Regions from separate parts of the Streptomyces sp. NPDC007907 genome, predicted to be linked through region 1. Evidence: riboswitches for the same ligand, from Rfam matches in the RefSeq annotation. Region 1 holds a riboswitch; each other region holds the start of a gene.
What was found. A riboswitch is a leader RNA that binds a small molecule or an ion and turns the genes downstream of it on or off. The one in region 1 is predicted to bind cobalamin.

Region 1 (5,104 bases):
GTCCAGCCCGACCGCGTTGCCAACCCGCGAGTGCTTCGTCGGGTACGCGGTGAAGACCAGCGCCAGCTTCTTCTCGGCGTTCTCCTTGTGCCGCAGCCGCGCGTGCCGTACGGCGATGCCGGCGACGCGCCCCGCACGCTCCGGGTCGGCGACGTAGACGGGCACGTCGTCCGGGCCCTGCTCCTTGAAGGAGAACGGCACGGTGATCAGCCGCCCGTCGAACTCCGGGATCGCCACCTGCATCGCGGCGTCCATAGGGGAGAGGGCGGCGTCCGAGTCCGCCCAGGCCTGCCGCGAGGACGTCAGGCACAGGCCCTGCAGCACGGGGATGTCCAGCTCGGCGAGGGCGCCGATGTCCCAGGCCTCCTCGTCGCCGCCTGCCGAGGCCTGCGAGGCGTGCGTGCCGCCGGCCGCGAGGACGGTGGCGACCAGGGCGTCGGCCTGCCCGAGAATCTCGTACAGGCCCGCGTCCGCCCCGCGCAGCGAACCGCAGTACACGGGCAGCGCGTTGGCGCCCCGCGCCTCGATCGCGTCGCACAGGGTGTCGACGAAGGCGGTGTTGCCGCTCAGTTCGTGCGCCCGGTAGAAGAGCACGCCGACGGTCGGACGGCCCTCCACGCGGGCGCGCTCGCCGTGGACGCCGTACTCCGGCATCTTCCGCGGCTCGTCGAACCCCTCGCCCGTCAGCAGCACGGTGTCCGAGAGGAACCGGGCGAGTTCGGTGAGGTTGTCCGGCCCGCCCTCCACGAGGTACCTGAGCGCCTCCGCGACGACACCGGCCGGGACGGACGACTCGGCCATCAGCTCCGCGTCCGGCACGGCCTCGCCGCCCAGCAGCACGGTGGGGATGCCGGAGGCCCTCAGCGCGGCGAGCCCGTCCTCCCAGGCCCGCTTGCCGCCGAGCAACCGGACGACGGCGACGGACGCCCCGTCCAGCAGGGCGGGCAGCTCCTCCCGGACGTCCACGCGGGTCGGGTTGCCGATCCGGTAGTCGGCACCGGAGGCGGCCCGGGCCGCCAGCAGGTCCGTGTCGGCGGTCGACAACAACAACACAGTGCTCATGCGGGTGCTCCCGGTGGAATGAAGGGCAGTCCTTGCGGCGCGCCGGACTCGATGAGCCGCCACAGCGCGTCGGTGTCCGCGTGCTGTTCGATCAGGTCGCCGAGCCGGTCGAGCTGCTCCTCGCGCAGCGCGGCGAACGAGGTGTCCGGCGCGGGCACGAAACGGCGGCCCGCGGCGGCCGCCACCTCGCGCAGAAAGGCCCGCCGGAAGCCGTCCGACTCCAGGGAGCCGTGCCAGTGCGTGCCCCAGGTCTGGCCGACCCGGCAGCCGTCCAGGAAGGGCGTGCCGCCCTGGACGTCGGCGACACCGTGATGGATCTCGTAACCCTCGACCCGCTCGCCGAGGGCCTCGCCCTCCGGCCGGGTGAGGGTCTTCTCGCGGGCGAACCGCACCCGCACGGGCAGGATCCCGAGCCCGCCGACGTGTCCCCTTCGGCTCTCCACGTCGTCCTCGATGTGCTCGCCGAGGATCTGGAAGCCACCGCAGATGCCGAGCACGGGCCGCTGCTCGGCGGCCCTGCGCACCAGGGCGTCGGCGAGCCCGCGCTCGCGCAGCCACTCCAGCGCCCGGACCGTCCCGCGGGTGCCGGGCACGACGACGAGGTCGGCGTCGGACAGCTCCTCCGGCCGGTCCACGAACCGCACCACGACGCCCGGTTCGGCGGCCAGCGCGTCCACATCGGTGAAGTTGGACATCAGCGGCACGGCACAGACCGCGACCCGCAGCACGTCCTCGCCGACGGGCGGGGCGACGACGGACTCCCGGACCGCTCCCCGCAGGGAGACCCGCAGTCCGTCCTCCTCGTCGATCCCGAGCCCGTGCCGGAACGGCAGCACGCCGTACGTCTTCCGCCCCGTGAGCCCGTGCAGCATGTCCAGGCCCGGTTCCAGCAGGGAGACGTCCCCGCGGAACTTGTTGACGAGGAACCCGGCGACGCAACGCTGGTCCTCGGGCGACAGCAGCGCCACCGTCCCGAAGAACGAGGCGAACACCCCGCCCCGGTCGATGTCGCCGACGACGAGCACGGGCAGCCCGGCGCCCCGGGCGATCCCCATGTTCACGATGTCCGTCCGCCGCAGGTTGATCTCGGCGGGAGAACCGGCCCCCTCACAGATCACCGCGTCATACGTGCCCCGCAACTGCTCCAGGCAGTCCAGCACCGTCCCGAGCAACTGCTGCTGCCGTCCGCCGTGGTAGCCGCGCGCGCTCAGCTCCCCGACCGGCTTGCCCAGCAGCACGACCTGACTGCTCTGCTCGCCACCGGGCTTGAGCAGCACCGGGTTCATCAGCGCGGTCGGCTCGACGCGGCAGGCCTGCGCCTGCATGGCCTGTGCCCGCCCGATCTCGGCCCCTTCCGTCGTCACGAAGGAGTTCAGGGACATGTTCTGCGCCTTGAAGGGCGCGACCTTGACGCCCTGGCGCACCAGCCACCGGCAGATCCCGGCGGTCACGACGCTCTTGCCGGCGTCGGAAGTGGTACCGGCGACGAGAAGCCCACCGCTCATGTCATTTCCCCCTCTTCAGCGACCGCGCACCCCGGAGCGACGGCGCACTCCCGAGCGATCGCGCACCTCTGGACAACCGCGCACTCGTCAACAACCGCGCGCCCGCGCACACCCCGAGCGCGAGCCATGTCACGCGCTTCGACAGCCGTACGGCCCGTTCGACGTCCCGCGTGCCGACGGCACGCCCCCCGGTGTTCAGCACGGGCCGGTGCTCCACCCGCCCGCCGTACGACAGCGTCCCGCCGAGACGCACCCCGAGCGCCCCGGCGAACGAAGCCTCCACGGGCCCGGCGTTGGGACTCGGATGCTGCGCCGCATCCGCCCGCCAGGCCCGCACGGCCCCTCGCGGATCCGGCCCGGCCAGGGCGGCGAGGACGGCGGTCAGCCGCGCTCCGGGCCACCCCGCGAGGTCGTCCAGGCGTGCGGAGGCCCACCCGTAGCGGCGGTAGCGGGCCGACTTGTGCCCGACCATGGCGTCCAGGGTGTTGACGGCCCGGAACCCCAGCAGCCCCGGCACCCCGCCGACGGCGCCCCACACCAGAGCCCCCACCACCGCGTCGGAGGTGTTCTCGGCGACCGACTCGACCACGGCCCGGGCCATGCCGTCGGCGTCGAGGGCCTGCGGATCGCGGCCGCACAGGTGCGGCAGCCGGGCCCGGGCCGCCTCGACGTCCCCGGCCTCCAGGGCCCGCCCGATGGTCCGGGCCTCCCGGGCGAGTGAAGTCCCCCCGACCACGGCCCAGGTGGCGGCAGCGGTCAGCGCGACGGAGGCGGCGGGGGAGGTGCGTACGGCACGCGCGGCGACGGACCCGAGGGCGACGGCCCCGCCGGCACACACGGCGGTGTGCAGCGCGCCCCACCCGCGATGGTCCCGCCACAACACCCGTTCCACGGCGCCCGCGGCCCGCCCGAACGCGGCGACCGGATGCCCCCGGCGAGGATCACCGAGCAACAGGTCACCGATCAGACCGGCGGCGGCGCCGTACGCGAAGACGCGACCGGCACCCATGGGCTCAGCCGGCCAGGAGGGCGGGCAGGGGTGGGGTGGTGAACCTCGATCGGCAGCCGCGCATGGCGATATGTGTCCTCACTCAGGGTGTCCGCGCCCTGGTTCGACGAGATCGGCGGTGAGAGTTCCTGGCTCCCGGGGGATTGCTACCCCGGTGACAGTGGCGGGACCGCGCCGGACTTTCACCGGCTTCCTCTCCTGCCGCCGTACTGGCCCCGGCAGTCCACCACGGCCGGGAACGGCCGTCAACTTGCCGTTGACCTGCGAGGGGAGAGTGTGGAGAACCCCACATCGCCCCCTGCCCCGCATGACGACCGGGCGGCACGGGACCAAAGTCCCGTGCCGCCCGGCGGACACGATGTGCGGTGGGGCGCTCAGGCCACGATCAGATAGATCCCGTAGCCCACGGCCGCCGCACAGGCCGCGAAGCACGCGTACGCGCCGGTGACGGCGAGGCTCGCGGACCCGCCCTCCGCCACCGCCCGCTCGCGGCGGGAGAGACCGGTGATGCCGAGGGTGAACAGGCCGACGAGGGCCACGGTGACCACGAGGCTGACGCCGAAGACGGAGCCGAGGGCCGCCCAGTCGATCTTCATATCCGAGACTCTTCCTTGTAACCGGTGGCGGTCAGACCGTGGTGGTCGTGGTCGGCGTGCGCTCGGCGGTGGCCTGCGCCGGGAACGTCGGGACCGGGTCCGCCGACGCCGTGCCTCCCGCAGGGGGCGGCGTCACGGCGGCGATCGCCGTGGTGACCACGCCCGCGGGCTCGGCGCCGTCGTTCTCGCTGTCGGTGTCGTTGACGTTGGTGTGGTCGACCACCTCGCGCCGCGACAGCTTCCAGATCGTCGCGCTGGAGGCGATGAGGAAGACGGCCACCACGGCGGTGCCCCAGCTGCCGAAGCCGGTGACGTACTCGGCGAGCGCGCCCACCAGGGCCGCGGCCGGCAGCGTCAGACCCCACGCGACGAACATCCGCGTCGCGGTGGACCAGCGGACCACGCCGCCCTTGCGGCCGAGTCCGGCACCCATCACCGAACCGGACACGGAGTGCGTCGTGGAGAGGGAGAAACCGAGGTGCGAGGAGGCCAGGATGACCGTGGCCGCGGAGGTCTGGGCGGCGAAGCCCTGCTGCGGCTGGAGGTCGGTCAGTCCCTTGCCCATGGTGCGGATGATGCGCCAGCCGCCCAGGTAGGTGCCGAGCGCGATGGCGAGACCGGCCGAGAGGATGACCCACATGGGCGGGTCCGAGTCGGGCGCCACGGCGCCGCCGGCGACCAGGGCGAGAGTGATGACACCCATGGTCTTCTGTGCGTCGTTGGTGCCGTGCGCCAGGGAGACCAGGCCCGCGGAGGCGATCTGGCCGGCCCGGTAGCCCTTCTTGGACGCCTTGTCCTCGGCCTTGCTGCCGAGGGAGTAGGTCAGCCGCGTGGCCAGCATCGCCGCGATGCCCGCGACCAGCGGGGCGGCGATCGCCGGGATCAGCACCTTGGTGACCAGCACGTCCCCGTGCACCGCGCCGACACCCGCC
Region 2 (5,104 bases), on a different contig from region 1:
GCGCATGGCCAACGGCGAGCCGATGGCCATCGAGACCACCCACCTGAGCGCGAAGCGCTTCCCGGCGCTGCGGCGCTCGCTGGTGAAGTACACGTCCCTCTACACCGCGCTGGCCGAGGTCTACGACGTCCATCTCGCGGAGGCCGAGGAGACCATCGAGACGTCGCTGGCGACTCCGCGCGAGGCCGGTCTGCTGGGCACGGACGTCGGGCTGCCGATGCTGATGCTCTCCCGGCACTCGCTGGACCGGGAGGGCCAGCCCGTGGAGTGGGTGCGGTCGGTCTACCGGGGCGACCGGTACAAGTTCGTGGCCCGGCTGAAGCGGCCCCAGGACTGACGCGGCGGCGGCCGGATCCCCGGTCCTTTCGGGAACCGCATTGCGGACGAGGGGTTCCGCTTGCGCCGTGCCCTGACCTAGATTGCCTGCGCATTGCCCAGGTGATCACTGAGGGGACGGAGCCGCCTGATGTCGCAAGCCCCAGAATCCAGCAGAGGCCCGGTGGTGACGCCCGTGCGCGTCGTCATCGGGCTCTGCCTTGTCGCACCCTTCGTGGCCATGCTGTGGGTCGGCTCGTACGCCAAGACCGACCCGGCCTTCATCGGGATCCCGTTCTTCTACTGGTACCAGATGGCGTGGGTGCTCATCTCCACCGCTTTGACGATGATCGCCTACAAGCTGTGGCAGCGTGACCAGCGCGCCCGCTCGGCCGCGAAGGGCGGTGCGTCGCAGTGAAGGACGGCGTGAACGGCGTCGCACTCGCCGTCTTCATCTTTTTCTTCGTGGCCGTGACGGTCATGGGCTTCCTGGCCGCGCGCTGGCGCAAGGCCGAGAACGAGCACAGCCTGGACGAATGGGGCCTGGGCGGCCGCTCGTTCGGCACCTGGATCACCTGGTTCCTGCTCGGCGGCGACCTGTACACGGCGTACACCTTCGTCGCCGTGCCGGCGGCGATCTACGCGGCGGGCGCGGCCGGCTTCTTCGCCGTGCCGTACACGATCCTGGTGTACCCGCTGATCTTCACCTTCCTGCCGCGCCTGTGGTCGGTGTCCCACAAGCACGGGTACGTCACGACGTCCGACTTCGTGCGCGGCCGCTTCGGTTCGAAGGGTCTGTCGCTGGCCGTGGCCGTGACCGGCATCCTGGCGACGATGCCGTACATCGCCCTCCAACTGGTCGGCATCCAGGCCGTGCTGGACGTGATGGGCGTCGGCGGCGGCGAGAACACCAACTGGTTCATCAAGGACCTGCCGCTGCTGATTGCGTTCGGCGTGCTGGCGGCGTACACGTACTCGTCGGGTCTTCGGGCCCCCGCGCTCATCGCGTTCGTGAAGGACACACTGATCTACATCGTCATCGCGGTGGCGATCATCTACATCCCGATCAAGCTGGGCGGCTTCGACGACATCTTCGCCAAGGCCGGTGACGCGTTCAGCCAGACCAACCCGGCGACGGGCGCGCCGCGCGGGGCGCTGGCACCGGCCGAGCCGGGCCAGTGGACGTACGCGACGCTGGCGTTGGGATCCGCCCTGGCGCTGTTCATGTACCCGCACTCGATCACGGCGACGCTGTCCTCGAAGAGCCGTGAGGTGATCCGCCGCAACACCACGATCCTGCCGCTGTACTCGCTGATGCTGGGCCTGCTGGCGCTGCTCGGGTTCATGGCGATCGCGGCCGGCATCAAGGTGCAGAACGGTCAGCTGGCGATCCCTCAGCTGTTCGAGACGATGTTCCCGGACTGGTTCGCGGGCGTGGCGTTCGCGGCGATCGGCATCGGCGCGCTGGTGCCCGCGGCCATCATGTCCATCGCGGCCGCGAACCTCTTCACCCGCAACATCTACAAGGACTTCATCAAGCCGGACGCCACCCCCGCGCAGGAGACCAAGGTCTCCAAGCTGGTCTCCCTGCTGGTGAAGGTCGGCGCCCTGGCCTTCGTCCTCACCATGGACAAGACGGTCGCCATCAACTTCCAGCTGCTGGGCGGCATCTGGATCCTGCAGACCTTCCCGGCCCTGGTCGGCGGCCTGTTCACCCGCTGGTTCCACCGCTGGGCCCTGCTCGCGGGCTGGGCGGTCGGCATGATCTACGGCACGGCCGCGGCGTACGGCGTGGCCTCCCCGACGCAGAAGCACTTCGGCGGCTCCGCGAAGGAGATCCCGGGCATCGGGGAGATCGGCTACATCGGCCTCACGGCGTTCGTCCTGAACGTGGTGGTGACGGTGGTCCTGACCTTCGTCCTGAAGGCCCTGAAGGCCCCCGACGGCATCGACGAGACCAAGCCGGAGGACTACACGGCGGACGCGGGCGACCCCGGGGTCCAGGTGGAACTCCCGCCTGCGACGGCCGGGTCGGCTCACTGACCTCGCACCACCACACAACACCCGCAGCGGGCCGCCGAGACCACTCACCACGGCGGCCCGCTGTCGTACACGCTCATCAGCGCTCCTGCGTCGAGCGGGCGCGGGCCACCCCGGGCTGCCGGAGCGTCGTGCTGTCGGCCCGGCCCCCCGTGCACACCGCCCATCGCGTCTACGAACGCCTGGGCTTCACTCGCACACCCGAGCGTGACGGGAACCCCCTCCCGGAGCTGACGGACATCACTCATCTCACCTATGAGTTGACGCTCTGAAACCAGCACGACACAACATCTGGGGGTGCCGTTCGAACCCGGCACAAGATGTATGCTCATGCTCGCTGTCGCCGCAGGGGAATCCGGTGCGAATCCGGAACTGTCCCGCAACGGTGTACTTGTGCATGTCTGTTCCCGGAACCGCCGTGTTCCGGGTGCCGCCCTGCACAGGGGTCAGTCCGAGGACCTGCCGACAGCGCACCCGGCCACCCGGCCGGTGTGCCCTGACGTCCGGGCCTCGTGGAGTGGGCCGGTGGACGCGACGCCGCGTGCGCTCGTGTGCTGCCCCCTGCCCTCGACGAGGCCCCCGTGCCGAGCGAGGGAGAGCCCCACGTGACCATCGCGCCAGCCGAACCGGTCTCAGCCGAAGAAGAGCACGACGCTCCCGGTGCCACGCTGCTGCGGACCCTGAGCGAGCTGACCGCCGACCTCCCCGACGCCGACCCCGACCGGGTCGCCGCCGCCGCGCTGCGCGGCCGGTCCGCGCAGGCGGACGAGCGGGAGCTGCGGGAGCTGGCGACGGAGGCCGCGGCCGGTCTGATCTCCGAGGACCCCGCCTACTCCCGGCTGGCCGCCCGGCTGCTGACCATCGGCATCCGCGAGGAGGCCGCCTCGCAGGGCGTCACGTCCTTCACCGGGTCCGTCGCGGTCGGCCACCGCGAGGGGCTCATCGCCGACCGCACCGCCGAGTTCGTGCGCGTCCACGCCGCCCGCCTCGACGCGCTGATCGACCGTGCGGCCGACGACCGCTTCGGCTACTTCGGCCTGCGTACCCTCCACAGCCGCTACCTGCTGCGTCACCCGCACACCCGCAAGGTCGTCGAGACGCCCCAGCACTTCATGCTCCGGGTGGCGTGCGGCCTCGCCGAGGACGACACCACACGCGCGGTGGACGAGGTCGCGGCTCTCTACTCGCTCATGAGCCGCCTCGACTACCTCCCGTCCTCCCCCACGCTCTTCAACTCCGGCACCCGGCATCCCCAGATGTCGTCCTGCTACCTCCTGGACTCCCCGCAGGACGAACTGGACTCAATCTACGACCGGTACCACCAGGTGGCCCGGCTGTCGAAGCACGCCGGCGGCATCGGCATCGCCTACTCCCGGATCCGCGCCCGCGGTTCACTGATCCGCGGCACCAACGGGCACTCCAACGGCATCGTCCCGTTCCTGAAGACCCTGGACGCCTCGGTCGCCGCCGTGAACCAGGGCGGCCGGCGCAAGGGCGCCGCCGCGGTCTACCTGGAGACCTGGCACGCCGACATCGAGGAGTTCCTTGAGCTGCGCGACAACACCGGTGAGGACGCCCGCCGTACGCACAACCTGAACCTCGCACACTGGGTGCCGGACGAGTTCATGCGGCGCGTGAACACCGACGCGCAGTGGTCGCTGTTCTCCCCCTCGGACGTGCCGGAGCTGGTCGACCTGTGGGGTGAGGAGTTCGACGCCGCGTACCGGGCGGCCGAGGCGAAGGGCCTCGCGAAGAAGACCCTGCCCGCCCGTGAGCTGTACGGCCGCATGATGCGCACCCTCGCGCAGACCGGCAACGGCTGGATGACCTTCAAGGACGCCGCCAACCGCACCGCCAACCAGACGGCCGAGCCCGGCCACGTCGTGCACTCCTCCAACCTCTGCACGGAGATCCTGGAGGTCACCGACGACGGCGAGACCGCGGTCTGCAACCTGGGCTCGGTGAACCTCGGCGCGTTCGTGACCGGCGGGGACATCGACTGGGAGCGCCTGGACGAGACCGTCCGCACGGCCGTGACGTTCCTCGACCGGGTCGTGGACATCAACTTCTACCCGACCGAGCAGGCTGGCCGCTCCAACGCCCGCTGGCGTCCGGTCGGCCTCGGCGCGATGGGCCTCCAGGACGTCTTCTTCAAGCTGCGCCTGCCCTTCGACTCACCGCAGGCCAAGGCCCTGTCCACCCGTATCGCCGAGCGGATCATGCTCGCCGCGTACGAGGCCTCCGCCGACCTCGCCGAGCGCAACGGCCCGCTGCCGGCCTGGGAGAAGACCCGTACGGCCCGGGGCGTACTGCACCCCGACCACTACGACGCGGAGCTGACCTGGCCGGAGCGCTGGGCGGCGCTGCGCGAGCGCGTCGCCTCGACCGGCATGCGCAACTCGCTGCTCCTCGCCATCGCGCCCACGGCCACCATCGCCTCCATCGCGGGCGTGTACGAGTGCATCGAGCCGCAGGTGTCCAACCTGTTCAAGCGCGAGACGCTGTCGGGCGAGTTCCTCCAGGTCAACTCCTACCTGGTGGACGAGCTGAAGCGGCTCGGCGTGTGGGACGCCCGCACCCGGGAGGCCCTGCGCGAGGCCAACGGGTCGGTGCAGGACTTCGCCTGGATCCCCGAGGACGTGCGCGCCCTCTACCGCACGGCGTGGGAGATCCCGCAGCGCGGCCTGATCGACATGGCGGCGGCCAGGACGCCGTTCCTGGACCAGTCCCAGTCCCTGAACCTGTTCCT
Region 3 (5,104 bases), on a different contig from region 1:
GGTGCCGTCGTAGCCGCGCCCGGCGAGCCCGGCGTGGAGCCGGGTGGCCCGGTCGAAGGCGCGGACGAACGCGGTGGCGCCGAGCCCGGCCAGGGACCGCCACTCCGCGGCCCGGCCGGTGTGGCCGAGCCGGGCCGCCTGGGCCTCCCGGATGCGGCGCATCGAGTCCAGCAGCAGAAAGCTCATCCGGTACGTCACGAGCGCGACGTCGACGACCGGCGCGGGGACCCCGGCCCCGACCAGCCGGGGCAGCAGGTCGGACATGGGCGTGGTGAAGGCGAACAGCAGCACGCCCAGGGAGGCCGCCGAGGTGCGCAGCAGCAACTCCCCGGCCCGGACCGGCCCGTCGGCGGCGAGCGCGACGAGCCCTCCCGGCCCGCCCACCTGGACGAGCAGTGTGAGCGCTCCGGTCACGCAGAAGCCCAGCGGCACCCGGTAGGCCCGCCACAGCCGCCGCCCGGGCACACCGGCCGGACCCAGCAGCACGACCAGGGCCGTCAGGAGGACCAGGGCCGCGCCCGGCCAGGGCGGCAGGGAGATGGCGAGCACGGTGAGGCCGAGCCCCAGCACGGCCTTGTCCACGGGATGGCGGCGGCGCCAGCGACTGCCGTGCGCCGCCGCGTCGATCGGCAGCACCGGGGCTCAGTCCTCTTCCGCGGCGGACTTCCCGGCGGTGCCGGCGAGCGTGCTGCCGGACTGTCGCTCCAGCGCCCGCTGCTCGCCCTGCCTGCGGCCCCGGCGCAGGCCGAAGTAGTAGGCGAGGACACCGGCGCCGAGAGCCGCCTGGAGGGAGAAGAGCGCCGACTCGATCTCGCCGGACGGCGGCTCGTACAGCGGCGAGAACCACGGCTCGTAGTCCGGCTTCAGCTCGGTGATCGCCGTCTCCGCCTCGCCGTCGGAGCCCGTGAACGGCTCCTTCTTGTGGTCGCCGAGCCCGAACGCCAGGGGCAGCACCGCGAGCGCGGCCACGGCGATCAGCAGGAGCAGGTTGATCTTCGTGTTCCGCTTCATCGGCCCACCGCCTCGGTCTCGGTCCCGGTCCGCGCCTGCTTCTGCGCGACGAGCACGCCCAGCCGGGTCAGTTCGCCCTTGCTGGACTGCACCAGCAGCCGCATCACGAGCACGGTCAGCAGGCCCTCGCTCACCGCGAGCGGGATCTGGGTGACGGCGAAGATGGAACCGAACTTGCCGAGCGCGCCCAGGAACCCGCTGCCCGGGTCGGGGAACGCGAGCGCCAGCTGCACGCTGGTGACGCAGTAGGTGGACAGGTCGGCGACGAACGCGGCGAAGAACACGGTCACCATCAGCGGCACGTTGGAGCGCCGCAGCAGCTTGTAGACGGCGTATCCGGCCCAGGGCCCGACGATCGCCATGGAGAAGACGTTGGCGCCGAGCGTCGTGAGGCCGCCGTGCGCGAGCAGCAGCGCCTGGAAGAGCAGGGTGATGGTGCCCAGCACCGCCATGATGGGCGGCCGGAACAGGATGGCGCCCAGGCCCGTGCCGGTGGGGTGCGAGCAACTGCCCGTGACGGACGGGAGTTTGAGGGCGGACAGGACGAACGTGAAGGCACCGGAAGCACCGAGGAGCAGAGTGCTCTCGGGGTGCTCGCGCACTTCACGGGTGAGCGACCGGACCCCGTGGACGACGAACGGCGCCGACGCGACGCCCCAGGCGACCGCGTGCGCCGGAGGAAGGAAACCCTCGGCTATGTGCATGGCTCAGCAGACCCTCTCCAGCACCTCGTGGATGGTTGACGCGCCTTGGCCGGTCTCCTGGCTGACGGGTACCACCGCCCGGACTCCGCCTTCCCGGGTCACGAGGACCCAGTGGCTGCCCGTGAGGGCTGGAGCCGGACTTCCCGATTCACAGTGGCGAGGGCCGCACCGGCATCACACCGGATTTCCCGTTCACCAAGGCGTGGTGACAATAAGGCCGGGGTAAGGGCGATGACAAGCCACCCAAGGGGCGCGCGAGGGGGCGTCCGTTCGCACACCGGCGCATCTCACGGCCGATCCACGCGCGCCGGACAGGGGCCCGTCGCACGCCGCCCGGGCCGCGTCAGTCGTCGGTCCCGTCGTCCCCGCCGTCGTCGAAGTCGCCCTCTTTCCCGCCCTGGCGCGGCTTCTCGGGCTTCGGCTGCGCCGGCTCGCCGCCCGCCTCCTGTGTCGGGGCCGTCGCGCTCGGCACGGGCGCGTCAGGAGCCGGCGAGGAGGGCGACGCGGACGGAGTGACATCGGCCACGGTGCCGGTGGCCGGCGTGTCGGCCGTACCCGGGCCGGCCGCCGGGTCGGCCTGCGGATCGGCCTGCCGGCCGGAGGAGTCGGGCGCGGCGGAGCCTTCGGAGGCCGTGGCGGCGGGGCTGCTCGCCGTCGGGGACGCGTCGGGTTCTGTGCCCTCCGCGGTCGTGTCGGGCGAGAACCAGCGCATGCCGAGGAGCATCGCCGCGAGGAAGAGGGCCGCGGCGGCGGCCGTCGCGGCCACCCTCGTACGGTTGCCGGCACCGCCGCGCCCGCGGGTGCGGCCCGCACGCCCCGCCTGGGCGGCCCGGGCCGCCGTGCGGTGACCCGTGGTCGCGGGCAGCGCGTACGTGGTCGGACTGCCGGTCCCGGAGCCGGCGTACGGGCCCGGCCCGGCGGGCGTCGCCGCGGACGTGGAGGTGGGCCGCAACGGCGGGGAGACCTCGGGCAGCGGCTCGGGCAGGCCTTGCCAGGCGCCTGCGGCGAACCACTCGGCGGCCTGCTGGGCGGTGGGCCGGTCCTCGGGCTGCTTGGCGAGCAGACCGAGGAGGTAGTTCTCGAACGCGGGCGGAAGCCCCGCGACCCCGAGCTCGCGGGGCGGCACGGGAACCGAGTCGAGGTGCTGGTGGAGCAGGGCGACGGCCGTGTCGGCCTCGAACGGCGGTCGCCCGCTGAGGAGCTGGTAGAGCACGCAGCCAAGGGAGTACATGTCGGAGGCCGGCCCGGCGGGCTTGCCCAGGGCCCGCTCGGGCGCGAGGTAGAGACCGGTGCCGATGATCTGCCCGGTGGCGGTGAGGGCGGCGCCGGGGTCGTCGAGGAACCGCGCGATGCCGAAGTCGCCGATCTTCAGCGTGCCGGCCGCGTCCAGCAGCAGGTTGGCCGGTTTGACGTCCCGGTGCACGATGCCCTGCGCGTGTGCGGCGGCGAGCCCCGCGGACGCCTGCCCGGCGAGACGGGCCACCCGCTCGGCGGGCAGCGCGCCGGAGCCGGCCAGCACCCCGGCGAGGCTGTCGCCCTCGACCAGCTCCATCACCAGATACAGCCGGTTGTCGTACTCGCCGAAGTCCAGGACCCCCACAACGTTGGGGTGGTTGAGACGCCCGGCGGTCTGAGCCTCCAGACGGAACCGGGAGGTCGCCGTGGGATCGGTGTCCTGGGGCAGCAGCAGCTTGAGGGCCACCGCTCTGGCGAGCGTGGTGTCGTAGGCACGCCAGACCTCTCCCATTCCACCGCGCCCGATCTCAACATCCAGCCGGTAGCGGCCCGCTAGCAGCACTCGTCCTCGTCTCATGCGTGTGGGAAGGTCGTCGCCGCAGGCCGAACTCCCCGCTTCGGCACGGGGATTGGTGGGGGGCACCGCAGCCGACCCAGGATACTGGCGCGGCGTGACCACCGAGTTCCGCGGCGGTGTCCCCGGAGGGTGCCGGCAGGGAATTCCGGGGCCGGGCGAGTCGCCCGGCGGAGTGACGTGTCCGTGTGCCCGGTTGCCGCCGGGGGCCCGGAGCCGTGTCAGGCTGCCGCGGGGGCCCGGCGCCGTGTCAGGCCGTGGCGTCCGCGCCCTTCCCGCGGCGCGGCAACAGCGCCACCGCCAGGGCCGGTACGGCCGCGAGGACCAGCCACGGCACGGCGGCCGGCAGGCCCGGATCGAGCAGGAGCCCGGTGGCCGCGCTCCCGGTCAGGACGATCAGCCCGGACACCGACGACAACGCACCGGTGTACAGCCCGAGCCGGCCCTCCTCGGCGAGGTCGGGCACCCACGCCCGGGCTGCGGGCACGACGAGCATCTGCCCCACGGTGAGCAAGATCACGAAACCCGCGGCCGGGAGCAGCCCGGCGGTGCCCGTCCAGCCGGCGGGCCGTGCCGCGGCCACCACCGCGAAGCCGGAGGCGATCAGCAGCAGCCCTGCCGCCATGGAGCGGCGCAGGTCCAGCCGGTCGCCCGCCCAGCGGGTCACCGGCAGCTGGGCGCACACCACCAGCTGGGCGCACACCACCAGCACCGACGACAGCGCGAAGAGCCAGGACAACGGCGCCTGGGAGCCCGCCGCGCGCTGCACCTCGTCCGGCAGGGCCAGGTACAGCTGGTTGTAGGCGAGCAGGTAGGTGCCGTACGCGCAGCACAGGGCGAGGAAGCGGCGGTCGCGCAGCAGGACGCGGCTCCCGCCCCGCTCCCGGACGCGGCTCCCGCCCCGCTCCCGGACGCGGGCCTGGCCCGGGAGGTGCTGCGGCATCAGCCACAGGTGCCGGTTCAGTCCGGGGCGAGCCGGGGGCGACGCCCTGGTTCAGCCCTCGGACGGGGCGAGCACCACGAAGTCCGCGCCCGCCGGGTCGAGGCAGACGGCGAGCCGGCCGACGCCCTCCATGTCCGCCGGGCCCATCTGCACGCTGCCGCCGTTCGCGGTGACCTGGGCGACCGTGGCGTCGCAGTCGTCGACGGCGAACACCGGGTGCCAGTACGGCCGCCCGCCCGTCAGCGTCAGGTCCTCCTTGCCGAGCTGCATGAGTCCGCCGTGCATCCGGTCCTCGGAGAGCCCCGCAGGGGTGATCAGCGTGTACGTGCCCGCGCCGCCCGGCAGCGGCATGTCGCTGAACTGCCAGTCGAAGAGGGAGCCGTAGAACGCGCGCGCGGCCGTGGCGTCGGTCGTGTACAGCTCGGTCCACGACAGTGAGCCCGGCTGGTCGACCAGCTCCATGCCCTTGTTCGTGCCCGGCTGCCAGACGGCGAACTGGCCGCCCAGCGGGTCGCTGTACTGGGCCATCCGGCCCCAGTCGTCGAGGTCCATCGGCGCCACTCGCACGGTGCCCCCGGCCTGTTGCACGGCCTCGGTCGTGGCGTCCGCGTCGGCGACGCTGTAGTAGAGCATCCA

Region 2: it holds a riboswitch for cobalamin, as region 1 does, so the genes downstream of both, ACFZDI_RS02255 (ribonucleoside-diphosphate reductase subunit alpha) here and ACFZDI_RS27550 (cobalamin biosynthesis protein) in region 1, are expected to answer to the same signal.
Region 3: it holds a riboswitch for cobalamin, as region 1 does, so the genes downstream of both, ACFZDI_RS13795 (energy-coupling factor ABC transporter permease) here and ACFZDI_RS27550 (cobalamin biosynthesis protein) in region 1, are expected to answer to the same signal.

What each region holds. Positions count from the first base shown of each region.
Region 1 is NZ_JBIBKR010000007.1:56,833-61,936, reverse strand. Features, by position in the region: gene cobN (cobaltochelatase subunit CobN) at 1-1,062, opposite strand, end outside; gene ACFZDI_RS27555 (cobyric acid synthase) at 1,059-2,567, opposite strand; gene ACFZDI_RS27550 (cobalamin biosynthesis protein) at 2,569-3,576, opposite strand; cobalamin riboswitch at 3,677-3,811, opposite strand; gene ACFZDI_RS27545 (hypothetical protein) at 3,951-4,172, opposite strand; gene ACFZDI_RS27540 (inorganic phosphate transporter) at 4,204-5,104, opposite strand, start outside.
Region 2 is NZ_JBIBKR010000001.1:485,775-490,878, forward strand. Features, by position in the region: gene ACFZDI_RS02235 (UTRA domain-containing protein) at 1-337, shown strand, start outside; gene ACFZDI_RS02240 (DUF3311 domain-containing protein) at 467-733, shown strand; gene mctP (monocarboxylate uptake permease MctP) at 730-2,358, shown strand; partial or broken gene ACFZDI_RS02250 (GNAT family N-acetyltransferase) at 2,436-2,627, shown strand; cobalamin riboswitch at 2,640-2,837, shown strand; gene ACFZDI_RS02255 (ribonucleoside-diphosphate reductase subunit alpha) at 2,961-5,104, shown strand, end outside.
Region 3 is NZ_JBIBKR010000003.1:525,339-530,442, reverse strand. Features, by position in the region: gene cbiQ (cobalt ECF transporter T component CbiQ) at 1-636, opposite strand, end outside; gene ACFZDI_RS13800 (energy-coupling factor ABC transporter substrate-binding protein) at 643-1,011, opposite strand; gene ACFZDI_RS13795 (energy-coupling factor ABC transporter permease) at 1,008-1,715, opposite strand; cobalamin riboswitch at 1,745-1,930, opposite strand; gene ACFZDI_RS13790 (protein kinase) at 2,059-3,513, opposite strand; partial or broken gene ACFZDI_RS13785 (MFS transporter) at 3,776-4,480, opposite strand; gene ACFZDI_RS13780 (VOC family protein) at 4,520-5,104, opposite strand, start outside.